Regions from separate parts of the Streptomyces sp. NPDC048664 genome, predicted to be linked through region 1. Evidence: riboswitches for the same ligand, from Rfam matches in the RefSeq annotation. Region 1 holds a riboswitch; each other region holds the start of a gene.

Region 1 (4,409 bases):
CAGGAAGTCGTCGAAGCCGTCGTCCTCGGGGCGGTCCTCGAGGCCGAGGTCGTGGTCGAGGCGCGCGGCCTGGATGAGGGTCCAGATCTGGGCGCGGATCGCCGGGAGCTTCGCCGGGTCCATGGAGGAGATCTGGGCGTACTCGTCCAGGAGTTGTTCCAGGCGTGCGATGTCGCCGTAGGAGTCGGCGCGGGCCATCGGCGGGACGAGGTGGTCGACCAGGGTGGCGTGGACGCGGCGCTTGGCCTGGGTGCCCTCGCCGGGGTCGTTGACCAGGAAGGGGTAGACCAGGGGCAGGTCGCCGAGGGCCGCGTCGGGACCGCAGGCGGCGGACAGGCCGGCGTTCTTGCCGGGCAGCCACTCCAGGTTGCCGTGCTTGCCGAGGTGGATCATCGCGTCGGCGCCGAAACCGCCGTCGGCGGCGGGGGTGGCGATCCAGCGGTAGGCGGCCAGGTAGTGGTGGGAGGGGGGGAGGTCCGGATCGTGGTAGATGGCGATCGGGTTCTCGCCGAAGCCGCGCGGGGGCTGGATGAGGATCAGCAGGTGGGAGAAGCGCAGGGCGGCGAGGACGATGTCGCCCTCCGGGTTGCGGCTGTGGTCGACGAACATCTCGCCCGGCGCCGGACCCCAGTGCTCCTCCACCGCCGTGCGCAGTTCCTCGGGCAGCGTGGCGAACCAGCGACGGTAGTCGGCCGCCGGGACGCGCACCGGGTTGCGCGCCAGTTGCTCCTCGGTGAGCCAGTCCTGGTCGTGGCCGCCGGCCTCGATCAGCGCGCGGATCAGCTCGTCGCCGTCACCGGAGACCAGCCCGGGGACGTCCGTGTCGCCGAAGTCGTATCCCTCCTCGCGCAGACGGCGCAGGAGGGCCACCGCGCTGGCGGGGGTGTCCAGTCCGACCGCGTTGCCGATGCGGGAGTGCTTGGTCGGGTAGGCGGACAGGACGAGCGCGAGCCGCTTGTCGGCGGCCGGGATGTGGCGAAGTCGGGCGTGCCGTACGGCGATCCCCGCGACGCGGGCAGCGCGCTCGGGGTCGGCGACATAGGCCGGCAGGCCGTCGGCGTCGATCTCCTTGAAGGAGAACGGGACGGTGATCAGGCGGCCGTCGAACTCGGGGACCGCGATCTGGCTGGCCGCGTCCAGCGGGGAGACGCCCTCGTCGTTCTCCTCCCAGGAGGCGCGTGAGCCGGTCAGGCAGAGCGCCTGGAGGATCGGGACGTCCAGGGCGGTGAGCGCGCCCGCGTCCCAGGACTCGTCGTCGCCCCCGGCCGACGCCTCGGCGGGCTTGGTGCCGCCCGCGGCCAGGACGGTGGTGACGATCACGTCGACGGTGCGCAGCCGCTCGATCAGCTCGGGTTCGGGTGCGCGCAGCGACGCCACGTACAGGGGCAGCGGCCGGCCGCCCGCGTCCTCGACGGCGTCGCACAGGGCGTGCACGAAGGCGGTGTTGCCGCTCATGTGGTGGGCCCGGTAGTACAGGACGGCCACGCTCGGGCCGTCCGCGGTCCCCGCCTCGCGGGGCAGCACACCCCAGGTCGGGGAGGGCGCGGGCGCCTCGAAGCCGTACCCGGTGAGCAGCACCGTGTCGCAGAGGAAGCGGGCGAGCTGCTCCAGGTTGGCGGGGCCGCCGTGGGCCAGATAGGCGTGGGCCTCGGCCGCGAGGCCCACGGGGACGGTGGAGGCGGCCATCAACTGTGCGTCCGGGGCCTGTTCACCGCTCAGGACGACCACCGGGCGGCCGTCCGCGAGCAGCAGGTCGAGACCGTCCTGCCAGGCGCGGAGGCCGCCCAGGAGCCGCACGACCACCAGGTCGACCCCGTCCAGGAGGGCCGGGAGGTCCTCCAGGGCGAGACGGGCCGGGTTGGCGAAGCGGTAGGGGACCGGACCACCGGCCGCGCGGGCGCTGAGCAGATCGGTGTCGGACGTCGACAGGAGCAGGATCTGGCGGGTGTGCGGTGCACGTTCCCCGGACGGAGTGGGCATGCGTCGCCTGGCCTTCCTCGGGGTCCGCGCCCCGGGCAGTGTGGGAGATGGGTCTCCCCCTCGGACGAAGCCGAACGCGGGGGAAGGGAGTTCCTGACTCGCACGGCTGTCGAAGGCCGGCTCACAGTGGCGGGACCGCGCCGGATTCGCACCGGCTTCCTCCCCTTGTCGCCGTCGTGGCGGTTCGTGGATCAGGTGATCCACTGGGAAAGCATAGTAAGGGCCATGGAAACAGGGTGGGGCATACAGCGGGTGTGATGGTAGGTATGCTCACCGCCATGCCCACGGCAGCTCCCTCCCCATCGCCCCAGGCCACACCGGTTTCGCGGGGGCGCGGTGACGCCTGCCCGGGGACACTGCGCCTGCACACGGCGGACGACGGGGCCCTGGCTCGCGTCCGGGTGCCCGGCGGCGTGCTGACCGCCGATCAGGCGCGGGCCCTCGGGATCGCGGCCCGACGGCTGGGGGACGGCGACCTGCACCTGACCTCCCGCGGCAACGTGCAGTTGCGCGCGCTGAAGGACGGGTGCGGGCCGGAGCTGGCACGGACGCTGGACGCGGCCGGTCTGCTGCCGTCGAGGGAGCACGAGCGGGTGCGCAACGTCGTCGCCTCGCCCCTGTCGGGCCTCGACGGCCGCGGCCTCGGCGACGTACGGCCCTGGCTGACGGAGCTGGACGCGGCGTTGTGCGCGAGCCGGGCGGCCAGGGATCTGTCGGGCCGGTTCCTGTTCGCCCTGGACGACGGGCGCGGCGACGTGTCCGGTCTGGGCGCCGACGTCCTGGTGCGTGCGGTCGCGGACGGGGGCGCGTGGCTCTCGCCGGGGGCGGTGCGGGTGAGTGCCGGCGACGCGGCCCGCGCGGCGCTGACGGCCGCCGAGGTGTTCCTTCAGGCGGCACGGTCGCAGGGAGCGCGAGCCTGGCGGGTGTCCGAACTCGCGCTGCCCGAGGGTGCGATGGATCGCCTGGTCCGTCAGCGGCTGGAGGCCGAGGGGATCGGCCACGAGGAGTGTCCCGAACCGGTGGGCGCCGCGTCCGGCCCCGCGCCAGGTGTCCTCGACGGTGCCGTGTCCGTCCATGTTCCGCTGGGGCGTTTCTCGGCCCGCCAGTGGGAGGAGTTGACGCGTGTCTGCGACACCGAGCTCCGACTGACCCCCTGGCGCGGTGTCGTCCTGCCCACCGCGGGCGCGGCCGCCTCCCGGGCGGCCGGGACGCTCGCGCGCCTCACCGCGACCGGCCTGGTCGGCGACCCCGCGTCGCCCTGGCTCCGGGTCGGGGCCTGCGTCGGCCGCCCCGGGTGCGCCAAGGCGCACGCCGATGTCCGGGCGGACGCCGCCGGCGCCCTCGACGCGACCGGCGGACCCGGCCTCCCCCTGTACTGGTCCGGGTGCGAACGACGGTGCGGGCATCCCCGCGGTGATCACGTCTCCGTGGTCGCGACACCCGGCGGCGGGTACCAGGTGTCGACCGACAGGGCGGGCCAGAACCCGCGGACCGTCTCCGTCAGGGATCCCTCCCGTGTGTCCGCCGCGCTGACGACGAGCACCTCATGAGCATCAAGTCGACCGAGAGCAGTGAGAAGAACACCGTGACCACCCATGTCTACGAGAAGGACGGTGCGGCGATCTACCGCGAGTCCTTCGCCACCATTCGCGCCGAAGCGGACCTGGTGGGCCTGCCCGCCGACGTCAGCCAGGTGGCGGTGCGCATGATCCACGCCTGCGGGATGGTCGACCTCGTTCGGGACCTGTCCTACTCGCCCGCGGTGGTGGCCCGCGCCCGGGAGGCGCTGCGCTCGGGCGCGCCCATCCTCTGCGATGTGCAGATGGTGGCCAGCGGGGTGACCCGCAAGCGGCTGCCCGCCGACAACGACGTGCTCTGCACGCTGTCCGACCCGGCCGTCCCGGAACTCGCCGCGAAGCTGGGCACCACGCGCAGCGCCGCCGCGCTGGAACTGTGGCGTGACCGGCTGGAAGGCGCGGTGGTGGCGGTCGGCAACGCGCCCACCGCCCTCTTCCGCCTGCTGGAGATGATCGAGGAAGGCGCCCCCCGGCCGGCCGCCGTCATCGGTGTCCCGGTCGGCTTCGTGGGCGCCGCCGAGTCCAAGGACGCGCTGGCCGCGCATCCGTCCGGGCTGGACCACCTGGTGGTGCGCGGCCGTCGCGGTGGCAGCGCCATCGCGGCCGCCGCGCTCAACGCGATCGCGAGCGAGGAAGAATGAGCGGCAAGCTGTACGGGGTGGGTCTCGGCCCCGGTGACCCGTCCCTGATGACCGTACGGGCGGTCGAGGTCATCTCCGAGGCCGACGTGATCGCCTATCACAGCGCGCGGCACGGCCGGTCCATCGCGCGCTCCATCGCGGCCGCGCACCTGCGCGAGGATCACGTCGAGGAGCCGCTGGTCTACCCGGTCACCACGGAGACCACCGACCA
Region 2 (4,409 bases), on a different contig from region 1:
TGCGGCGATCGGAGGGGTGGGGGGCGCGCAGGACGAGGCCCCCCTTCTGGAGGTGGTTGAGGATACCGACCATGTCCTTGGGGTCGACGGACAGCCGGCGGCCCAGGTCGGCCTGAGCGACGGGCCCGTACTCGGCCGTGGCGGCCAGTACCGCGTGGTGCATGAGCTTCAGCCCCTCGGCAGCGATCGCGTCGGCGACCATCCCCCGGCCTCGGGCCGCAACACGGCCGACGAGCCACGTCGGCAGGGACTGGATGCGCTGGAGGTCCGAGGTCATGAGCTGAGCCTACCGAAAAGTTCATTGGACTTCCCAACGACATTGCCCCTATCGTTGGGGCATCCAATGAGTTCGGACGGGGGAGGTCCTGTGCTGCGCATGCGCCATGAGGTCAACGGTGGGCCCGAAGTGCTGTTCGCCGAGGAGGTCGACCGACCCGAAGCAGACGCCGGGGAGGTGCTGATCCGGGTCGAGGCAGTGGGGGTGACCCTGCCCACCGTGCGCAAGGTGCGGGAGGGCAGCGAGCCGATCCCGTTCGGAGGCGAGGTCGCCGGGGAGATCGTCGCCCTGGGCGCGGGAGTCACCGCCTTCCGCGTGGGAGACCGCGTCACCGGGCTGTGCTTCGCCGACGCCTACGCCGAATTCGCGGTCCTGAACACCTCCATGGCTTCCCTGATTCCGGACGGCGCGACCGCCGTGGAGGCGGTCGCCCTGGTCCGCAGCGGTCTGGTGGCGCGCGGCGCCTACGAGGCCGCCCGTACGGAGCCCAGCGAGTCGGTGCTCGTCACGGCGGCGGCCAGCGGTGTGGGCACGTTGGCCCTCCAGTACGCCAAGGCCGGTGGGGCGGCACGCGTCGTCGCCGCCGTCAGCAGCGCCGACAAGGCCGACTTCGTCCGAGGGCTCGGCGCCGACGAGGTCGTCCTCTACGAGGAAGCCGACTGGGGCGCCCCGTACGACGTGATTCTCGACGGCGTCGGCGGCGACCTTCTCGGCCCCGCTGTGAGGGCCCTCGCGACGGGCGGCCGACTGGTGGCCTTCAGCTCCGGCGGTGGCACGGTCGAGGCGTACGAACTCCTGGTCCGCGGCGCCTCAATGATCGGTTTCCAGATGCGCGCCATCGCTGCCGGCAATCCCGGACTCTACGACCGCTGGCTGTGCGAGCTCTGGCAGATGCGCGACGCAGGCATTCTGCGCACCGCCGTGCACGAGGAGATCCCCCTCGCCGATGCCGCCCGAGCCCACACCCTCATCGAGCAGCGCCGCAACCTCGGCAAGGTCGTCCTTGTCCCCTAGCAGGCGTCCACCGGCCTGCGACGAGGAGCAGCACAGGAAACGGAACACCGTCGAACGGGCCATCAACACGCTCACGCACGCCAGAGCAGCCGCCACCCGATTACGACGAACGCGGATGCGTCCGTCTCGGCACCATCACCGCAGCCGCCCTCGTCGTCTGGCTCCGCACGTGATCGACCGGCCAAGTCCTAGATCCGCGAGTTGCGCAGCGACTGCCACGCGGCGCCGGCCAGCGCTCGCGTCGACCGCGGGACGGACAGCCTCTCGTGCTCGCGGTACAGCTCCCAGTTGTACCGGACGAGCGAGAGCTTGTTGGAGGACAACGATCCCGCCCGGTGGGCCCTGTACACCGCCAGCGGCTCGGGAAGGCCCCGGGCGTCGGCGCCGTCGCGCATGATCGACAGCCACAGGGCGTAGTCCTGTCGCTTCCGCATCTCCGGCATGAGCCTCGTGCCCAGGACGTTGCGGTCGTACATGGCGGTCAGGGCACCGATGTGGTCCTGGACCAGCATCGCGCGGTAGTCCACGTGCTCCCGCGCGCGGACGACCCGCCCGTTCGGGACGAAGTCGGTGCTCTCGCCCTCGTGGTCGGCGTCCATCTTGAAGTACGAGGTGAACGTCAGCGGCGCACTGCCCGCCGCGGCGAACGCGATCTGCCGCTCGACCTTCTCCGGCAGCCACATGTCGTCGCTGTCGAGGAAGGCGACGTAGTCGCCCCGGGCCCGTTCGATGGCGAGGTTGCGTGCCCGGCCGGCACCGCCCTGTTCGGGTGCCGATTCCGGCAGGACCCGCTCGTCCTGCCGGGCGAACTCCATGAGCAGGTCCATGGAGTCGTCGGACGACCTGTCGTCGGTGACCAGCAGCTCCAGGTCGCCGTGGGTCTGCGTGAGCACCGACCGGACCGCTGCGCCGAGAGTGGCTGTCGAGTTGTACACGGGCATCACGACAGACACCAGGGGCACAGCGTTTCTCCTTGCTCGGCAGAACGACGGCCCATTCAAACACTGCGCAGGCATACGACGCCCGGAGCCTGGGGTGGCCCTGTGACGCACGTCCTCGGGGGATGTTCTTACCTGCCGGTAGAGTGGCCGCGTCGTCATCACACCCGTACGGGGGGAAGCCGGTGCGAATCCGGCGCTGACCCGCAACCGTGAACCACCCCCGAGGGGGCGGTGAGCCGGACTGCCCCGCTCGGATCGTGACCGGCTCACGCGTACCGCACGGTGCGCGGCACCGTCGAGGTATACGGAGCCGAGCCGCCCGGGTCCTCCCCGCGCGCCCGGCTCCCCCGCAGGGAGAGGCACCCGCCGATCATGAATGTCCGCCGCAGCGCCGTGGCGCTCACCGCCACCGCCGCCGCCGTGTTCGGCGCCGCCGTACCCGCCGTCGCCGCCACCCCCGCGCCGTCCGCGACGCCGTCGGTGAAGATACCCGCCGGTCTGTACGGCAGCGCCGACCCGACCTACGACGGCGTCTGGCGCCAGTCGCTGTCCCTGCTCGCGCAGCACACCGCGGGTGAGAAGCCCGCCGCGAGCGCCGTGGGCTGGCTCACGGGGCAGCAGTGCGCGAACGGCGCCTTCGCCGCGTTCCGCGCGGACGCCGCCACGGCGTGCGACGCCAAGGTCATGGTGGACACCAACAGCACCGCCGCCGCCGTCCAGGCCCTCGCCGCGCTCGGCGGCCACGACGATGCCACCGGCAAGGCCGTGACCTGGCTGAAGTCCGCGCAGAACAAGGACGGCGGCTGGGGCTACAACGCGGGCGGCCCCAGCGACACCAACTCGACCTCCGTCGTGATCGGCGCTCTCGCGGCCACCGGCGAGGACCCGGCCAAGGTCGTCAAGGACGGCGCCTCGCCCTACGACCTGCTCGCCGCGTTCTCGCTGCCCTGCGCCAAGGACGGCGGCGCTCTCGCCTTCCAGCCCGACAAGAAGGGCGCCCTCGCGCCGAACGCGGACGCGACCGCCGCCGGTGTGCTGGGCGCGCTCGGCAAGGGCCTGGTCACCACGGCCGGGACGGCGAAGGCCGGCGCCTGCGCCGCCGCCTCCGGCAAGAAGCCCACGCCCGCCGAGGTCGCCCGCAACGGCGCCGCCTACCTCGCCCAGGCCACGGCCGAGAACGGCCACCTCATGTCGGTGATGCCCGGCGCCACCGACCAGCCCGACTACGGCAACACCGCCGACGCCGTCGTCGCGCTCGCCGCGCAGGGTGGTGCGAAGGCCGCGCAGAAGCAGTACGCCTGGCTGGAGAAGAACGCCGGCGCCTGGGCCAAGACGAGCGGCCCGGCCGCCTACGCCCAGCTCGTCCTGGCCGCGCACGCGGTGGGCGCCGACCCGCGCCACTTCGGCGGCACGGACGTGGTCGCCGCGCTGAACGCGACCGGCCCCGCCCCGCAGGCGGCCTCCGGCGAGCACGCCAAGTCCGCCGAGCAGGACGAGAAGAGCGGCTCCACGACCACCCTGTGGTGGATCATCGGCGTCGGTCTCGTCGCCGGTGTCGGCATCGGCTTCCTGCTCTCCGGCCGCCGGAAGCGCACGCAGTGATCCCAGCGATCCGCCGCGCCGGCCCCGCCCTCGCCCTGCTGCTCGCACCGGCCCTGCTGGTGCTGCTGGGCGGGGGCCCGGCGCACGCCGCCGGCTACCGCTACTGGTCCTTCTGGGACCGGGACGGCGGCCACTGGACGTACGCCACCGAGGGCCCGTCGACCGCGCGCCCTGACGACGGGGACGTGCAGGGCTTCCGGTTCGCCGTCAGCGTGGACTCCAAGGACGCGACCCGGCCGCGCGGCGCCGCCGACTTCGCCGCGATCTGCGCGGGGACCCCGGCGCACGGCGGTGACAAGCGGGTCGCGCTCGTCCTCGACTTCGGCACGGCGGCGGACGCGCCCTCGGGCGAGAGGCCGCCCGCCCCGCGGACGGCCTGCGCCCGCGTCCCCGAGGACGCGACGACGGCGGAGGCGCTCGCCTCGGTGGCCAAGCCGCTGCGCTACGACATGAACGCGCTGCTGTGCGCGATAGCGGGCTATCCCGAGCAGGGCTGCGGGGAGCAGGTCTCCGGTACGGCGACGTCCGAGCCCTCCCGGGCGCCCTCGGCGGCACCGGCCGCGCACCACCGCGGC
Region 3 (4,409 bases), on a different contig from region 1:
CCTCCAGTTCGCCTTCGAGCTCCAGATAGGTGGAGCGCAACCGCTCCAGCGTGTTCGCGCCGGGTTCGGCCCGTACGCTCGGGGCACCGCAGGTACGGGCCGCCGGCAGGTCGGTGCGGGTGGCCCGCAGCGGCAGCACGGTGCTCATGCGGGCGCCCCCGGGGGGACGAACGGCAGTCCGCGCGGCGCCCCGGACTCGATGAGCCGCCACAGCGCGTCCGTGTCCGCGTGCTGTTCGATCAGGTCGCCGAGCCGGTCGAGCTGCTCCTCGCGCAGCCGGGCGAACGAGGTGTCGGGGGCCGCGACGAAGCGGCGGCCCGCGGCGGCGGCCACCTCGCGCAGGAAGGCGCGGCGGAAGCCGTCGGACTCCAGCGAGCCGTGCCAGTGCGTGCCCCAGGTCTGGCCGACCCGGCAGCCGTCCAGGAAGGGCTCACCGGCTGTGACGTCGGCGACCCCGTGGTGGATCTCGTACCCCTCGACGTGCTCGCCGAGGGCCTCGCCGACGGGCCGGGTGAGGGTCTTCTCGCTGGCGAACCGCACCCGCACGGGCAGCACCCCGAGCCCGTCCACCCGGCCCTGGCGGCTCTCCACCTCGTCCTCGATGCGCTCCCCGAGGATCTGGAACCCGCCGCAGATCCCGAGGATCGGCCGCCCCTCGGCGGCACGCCGGACGAGGGCTTCGGCCAGGCGCCGTTCGCGCAGCCAGTGCAGTGCCTTGACCGTGCCCCGGGTGCCCGGGACGACGACGAGGTCGGCGTCGGCCAGCTCCTCGGGGCGGTCCACGAACCGCACCACGACGCCGGGTTCGGCGGCGAGGGCGTCCACGTCGGTGAAGTTGGACATCAGGGGGATCGCGCACACCGCGACCCGCAGCACGTCCTCGCCGACGGGGTCGGCCACCCGCGACTCGCGGACGGCGCCGCGCAGGGACACCCGCAGCCCGTCCTCCTCGTCGATGCCCAGGCCGTGCTGGAAGGGCAGGACGCCGTAGGTGGGCCGCCCGGTGAGCCCGTGCAGCATGTCGAGCCCGGGCTCCAGCAGCGAGACGTCCCCGCGGAACTTGTTGACCAGGAACCCGGCGACGAGTTCCTGGTCCTCGGGGGAGAGCAGGGCGACCGTGCCGAAGAAGGAGGCGAAGACGCCGCCGCGGTCGATGTCGCCGACGACGACCACGGGGAGCCGCGCGTTGCGGGCGATCCCCATGTTCACGATGTCGGTCCGCCGCAGGTTGATCTCGGCGGGACTGCCCGCCCCTTCGCAGATCACCGCGTCATACGTGCCCCGCAACGAGGCGAGGCAGTCCAGGACGGTGCCGAGGAGCGCCTCCTGCCGTCCGCCGTGGTAGCCGCGCGCGGTCAGCTCGCCCACCGGCTTGCCCATGAGGACGACCTGGCTGCTGCGGTCGCCGCCCGGCTTGAGCAGCACCGGGTTCATCAGCGCGGTGGGCTCGACGCGGCAGGCCTGCGCCTGCATCGCCTGGGCCCGGCCGATCTCGGCGCCCTCGCGGGTGACGAAGGAGTTGAGGGACATGTTCTGCGCCTTGAAGGGCGCGACCTTGACCCCCTGCCGTACCAGCCAGCGGCAGATGCCCGCCGTCACGACGCTCTTGCCCGCGTCGGAGGTGGTGCCCGCGACCAGCAGCCCCCCGCCGTTCCCCCCGCTCATCCCGTACGCCCCTTCGACCGCGCTGTCCTCGTCACCGCTGTTCCCCTCCCTCTCGCCGTGATCGCACGGGCCGCGACGCCCGTGCCGAGCGCGAGCAGCCCGATCCGGCGGGACAGCCGTACGGCCCGGCCGATGTCGCCGGTGGTCACGGCCCGTCCACCCGGGTTGAGCACGGACCGATGCTCGACCCGGCCCTGGTAGGAGAGCGTTCCACCGAGCCGCAGGCCCAACGCTCCCGCGAAGGACGCCTCGACGGGCCCGGCGTTGGGGCTCGGGTGCCGGTGCGCGTCGGAGCGCCAGGCATGCAGCGCGCCGCGGGGGTCCGGGCCGGCGGCGGCGGCCAGTACGGCGGTGAGCCGGGCGCCCGGCCAGCCGGCGACGTCGTCCAGCCGGGCGGCGGCCCAGCCGAACCGCCGGTGGCGGAGCGACCGGTGGCCGACCATCGCGTCGAGGGTGTTCACGGCACGGAACCCGAGAAGGCCGGGCACCCCGGCCACCGCGCCCCACACCAGGGCGCCCACCACCGCGTCGGAGGTGTTCTCCGCGACGGACTCCACCACCGCCCGCGCCAGGGCGTCGGCGTCGAGGGCCTGCGGGTCGCGTCCGCACAGATGCGGCAGCCGCGTGCGGGCCGCCTCGATGTCGCCGCGTTCGAGGGCGTCGCCGACGGCGCGGGCCTCGCGGGCGAGCGAGGTCCCCCCGAGGACCGCCCAGGTGGCGGTGGCGGTGAGGGCGATCGACCCGGCGCGGGAGGAGCGCAGGGCGGACGAGGCGAGCGCGGCGAGGGACACGGTGCCGCCCACGCAGAGGGCGGTGTGCAGTGCGCCCCAGCCGCGGTGATCCCGCCACAGGGTCCGCTCCAGGGCCGAGGCGGCCCGCCCGAACGCGGCGACCGGATGCCCGCGGCGGGGATCGCCCAGCAGCCGGTCACCGAGGAGGCCGAGGCCCGCGCCGTACGCGAAGACGCGATCGGCACCCACCGGCTCAGCCGGCCACGGGGGAGGGCGGGACCCGGTCGCTGAACCTCAACAGGCAGCCGCGCATGGCGATATGTCCTCACTCAGGGTGTCCGCGCCCTGGTACGACGAGAGCGGCGGCGAGAGTTCCTGGCTCCCGGGGACCGCTCCCCGGTGACAGTGGCGGGACCGCGCCGGATTCGCACCGGCTTCCTCTTCTGCCGCCGTAATGGCTCCGGCAGTCCACCACGCGCCCGGAACACCCGTCAACCTGCTCCTGACCTGCGCTGCAGGGGTGTGCCGCGCCCCACATGGCTGACGTGCCGTCAGTCACCGGGATCGGACGGTTCCCGGCCCCGGCACGACGAAGTCCCCGCGGGGATCACGGGGATCGCCGCGGGGACCTCGTCCCACGTGTCCGGGGCCCGGGACGCCGGGTCCGCGGGTGTCAGGCCACGATCAGGAAGATGCCGTAGCCGACCGCCGCCGCGCAGGCCGCGAAGCAGGCGTAGGCGCCGGTGGCCGCGAGGGCGGCGGTGCCGCCGTCGGCCGATTCCTTCTTCGTCAGGCCCACGACGCCCAGGGTGAACAGGGCGACGAGGGCCACGGTGATCCCGAGGCTGGCGCCGAAGACGGAGCCGAGAGCCGACCAGTCGATCTTCATGAGGGGTGCTTCCTTAGCCGTCTCAGGCCGTCTTGGCTGCGGGTACGGGCTCGACCGGGGCCGTCTCGACCAGGCCCGCCGGCGGCGGGATCACCGCGGCGATGGCGGTGGTGACGACACCCGCGGGCTCCGTGTCGACGTCGTTGACGTTGTTCACGGTGACCGGCTTGCGGCGGGCCAGGGCCCAGATGACCCCGGCGCCGGCGATCAGCAGCACACCGGTGGCGACCGTGCCCCAGGTGCCCTGCTTGGTGAGGAGTTCGGCGCCCGCGCCGACCAGTCCGGCGGCCGGGAGCGTGAGGCACCAGGCGACGAGCATCCGGGTCGCGGTGGACCAGCGGACGACGCCGCCCTTGCGGCCGAGGCCGGCACCCATGACGGCGCCGGAGCAGACCTGGGTGGTGGACAGGGAGAAGCCGATGTGCGAGGAGGCGAGGATCGCGGTCGCCGCACTGGTCTGGGCGGCGAAGCCCTGCTGCGGGGCCAGGTCGGTCAGGCCCTTGCCGAGGGTGCGGATGATGCGCCAGCCGCCCAGGTAGGTGCCGAGCGCGATGGCGACACCGGCGGAGACGATGACCCAGGTGGGAGGGTTCGAACCGGGCGCGATGACACCGCCGGTGACGAGGGCCAGGGTGATGACGCCCATCGTCTTCTGCGCGTCGTTGGTGCCGTGGGCCAGGGAGACCAGACCGGCGGAGGCGATCGAGCCGAAGCGGTACCCCTTGGCGGTGGCCTTGTCGTCGGCGCGGCGGCCGATGGCGTAGGACAGGCGCGTGGCCAGCAGCGAGGCGAGTCCGGCCACGAGCGGCGCGGCCACCGCCGGGATCAGGACCTTCGTGACGATCGTCGAACCGTTGACAGCGGACCAGCCGGCCGAGGCGACCGCGGCGCCGATGAGGCCGCCGAACAGCGCGTGGGAGGAGCTGGAGGGCAGGCCCAGGAGCCAGGTCAGCAGGTTCCAGAGGATGGCGCCGACCAGAGCCGCGAAGATCACCTCGACCCGGATGCCCTGTTCGTTGATGATGCCGCCGGAGATCGTCTTGGCGACCTCCACGGAGAGGAAGGCGCCCACGAGGTTCAGCGTGGCGGACATCGCCACTGCCGTCTTGGGCCTCAGGGCGCCG

Evidence for each region. A riboswitch is a leader RNA that binds a small molecule or an ion and turns the genes downstream of it on or off. The one in region 1 is predicted to bind cobalamin.
Region 2: another riboswitch for cobalamin. It lies ahead of AB0C59_RS07100 (prenyltransferase/squalene oxidase repeat-containing protein); the one in region 1 lies ahead of cobN (cobaltochelatase subunit CobN).
Region 3: another riboswitch for cobalamin. It lies ahead of AB0C59_RS27030 (cobalamin biosynthesis protein); the one in region 1 lies ahead of cobN (cobaltochelatase subunit CobN).

Annotation. Positions count from the first base shown of each region.
Region 1 covers NZ_JBEZHK010000034.1:14,414-18,822, forward strand. The annotation lists gene cobN (cobaltochelatase subunit CobN) at 1-1,980, opposite strand, end outside; cobalamin riboswitch at 2,044-2,200, opposite strand; gene AB0C59_RS29090 (cobalamin biosynthesis protein CobG) at 2,247-3,530, shown strand; gene AB0C59_RS29095 (precorrin-8X methylmutase) at 3,527-4,198, shown strand; gene AB0C59_RS29100 (precorrin-2 C(20)-methyltransferase) at 4,195-4,409, shown strand, end outside.
Region 2 covers NZ_JBEZHK010000005.1:8,105-12,513, forward strand. The annotation lists gene AB0C59_RS07085 (MarR family transcriptional regulator) at 1-277, opposite strand, end outside; gene AB0C59_RS07090 (zinc-binding dehydrogenase) at 368-1,291, shown strand; gene AB0C59_RS07095 (glycosyltransferase) at 1,480-2,253, opposite strand; cobalamin riboswitch at 2,358-2,500, shown strand; gene AB0C59_RS07100 (prenyltransferase/squalene oxidase repeat-containing protein) at 2,605-3,834, shown strand; gene AB0C59_RS07105 (SCO2322 family protein) at 3,834-4,409, shown strand, end outside.
Region 3 covers NZ_JBEZHK010000029.1:51,737-56,145, forward strand. The annotation lists gene AB0C59_RS27020 (hypothetical protein) at 1-148, opposite strand, end outside; gene AB0C59_RS27025 (cobyric acid synthase) at 145-1,665, opposite strand; gene AB0C59_RS27030 (cobalamin biosynthesis protein) at 1,662-2,645, opposite strand; cobalamin riboswitch at 2,743-2,884, opposite strand; gene AB0C59_RS27035 (hypothetical protein) at 3,070-3,285, opposite strand; gene AB0C59_RS27040 (inorganic phosphate transporter) at 3,308-4,409, opposite strand, start outside.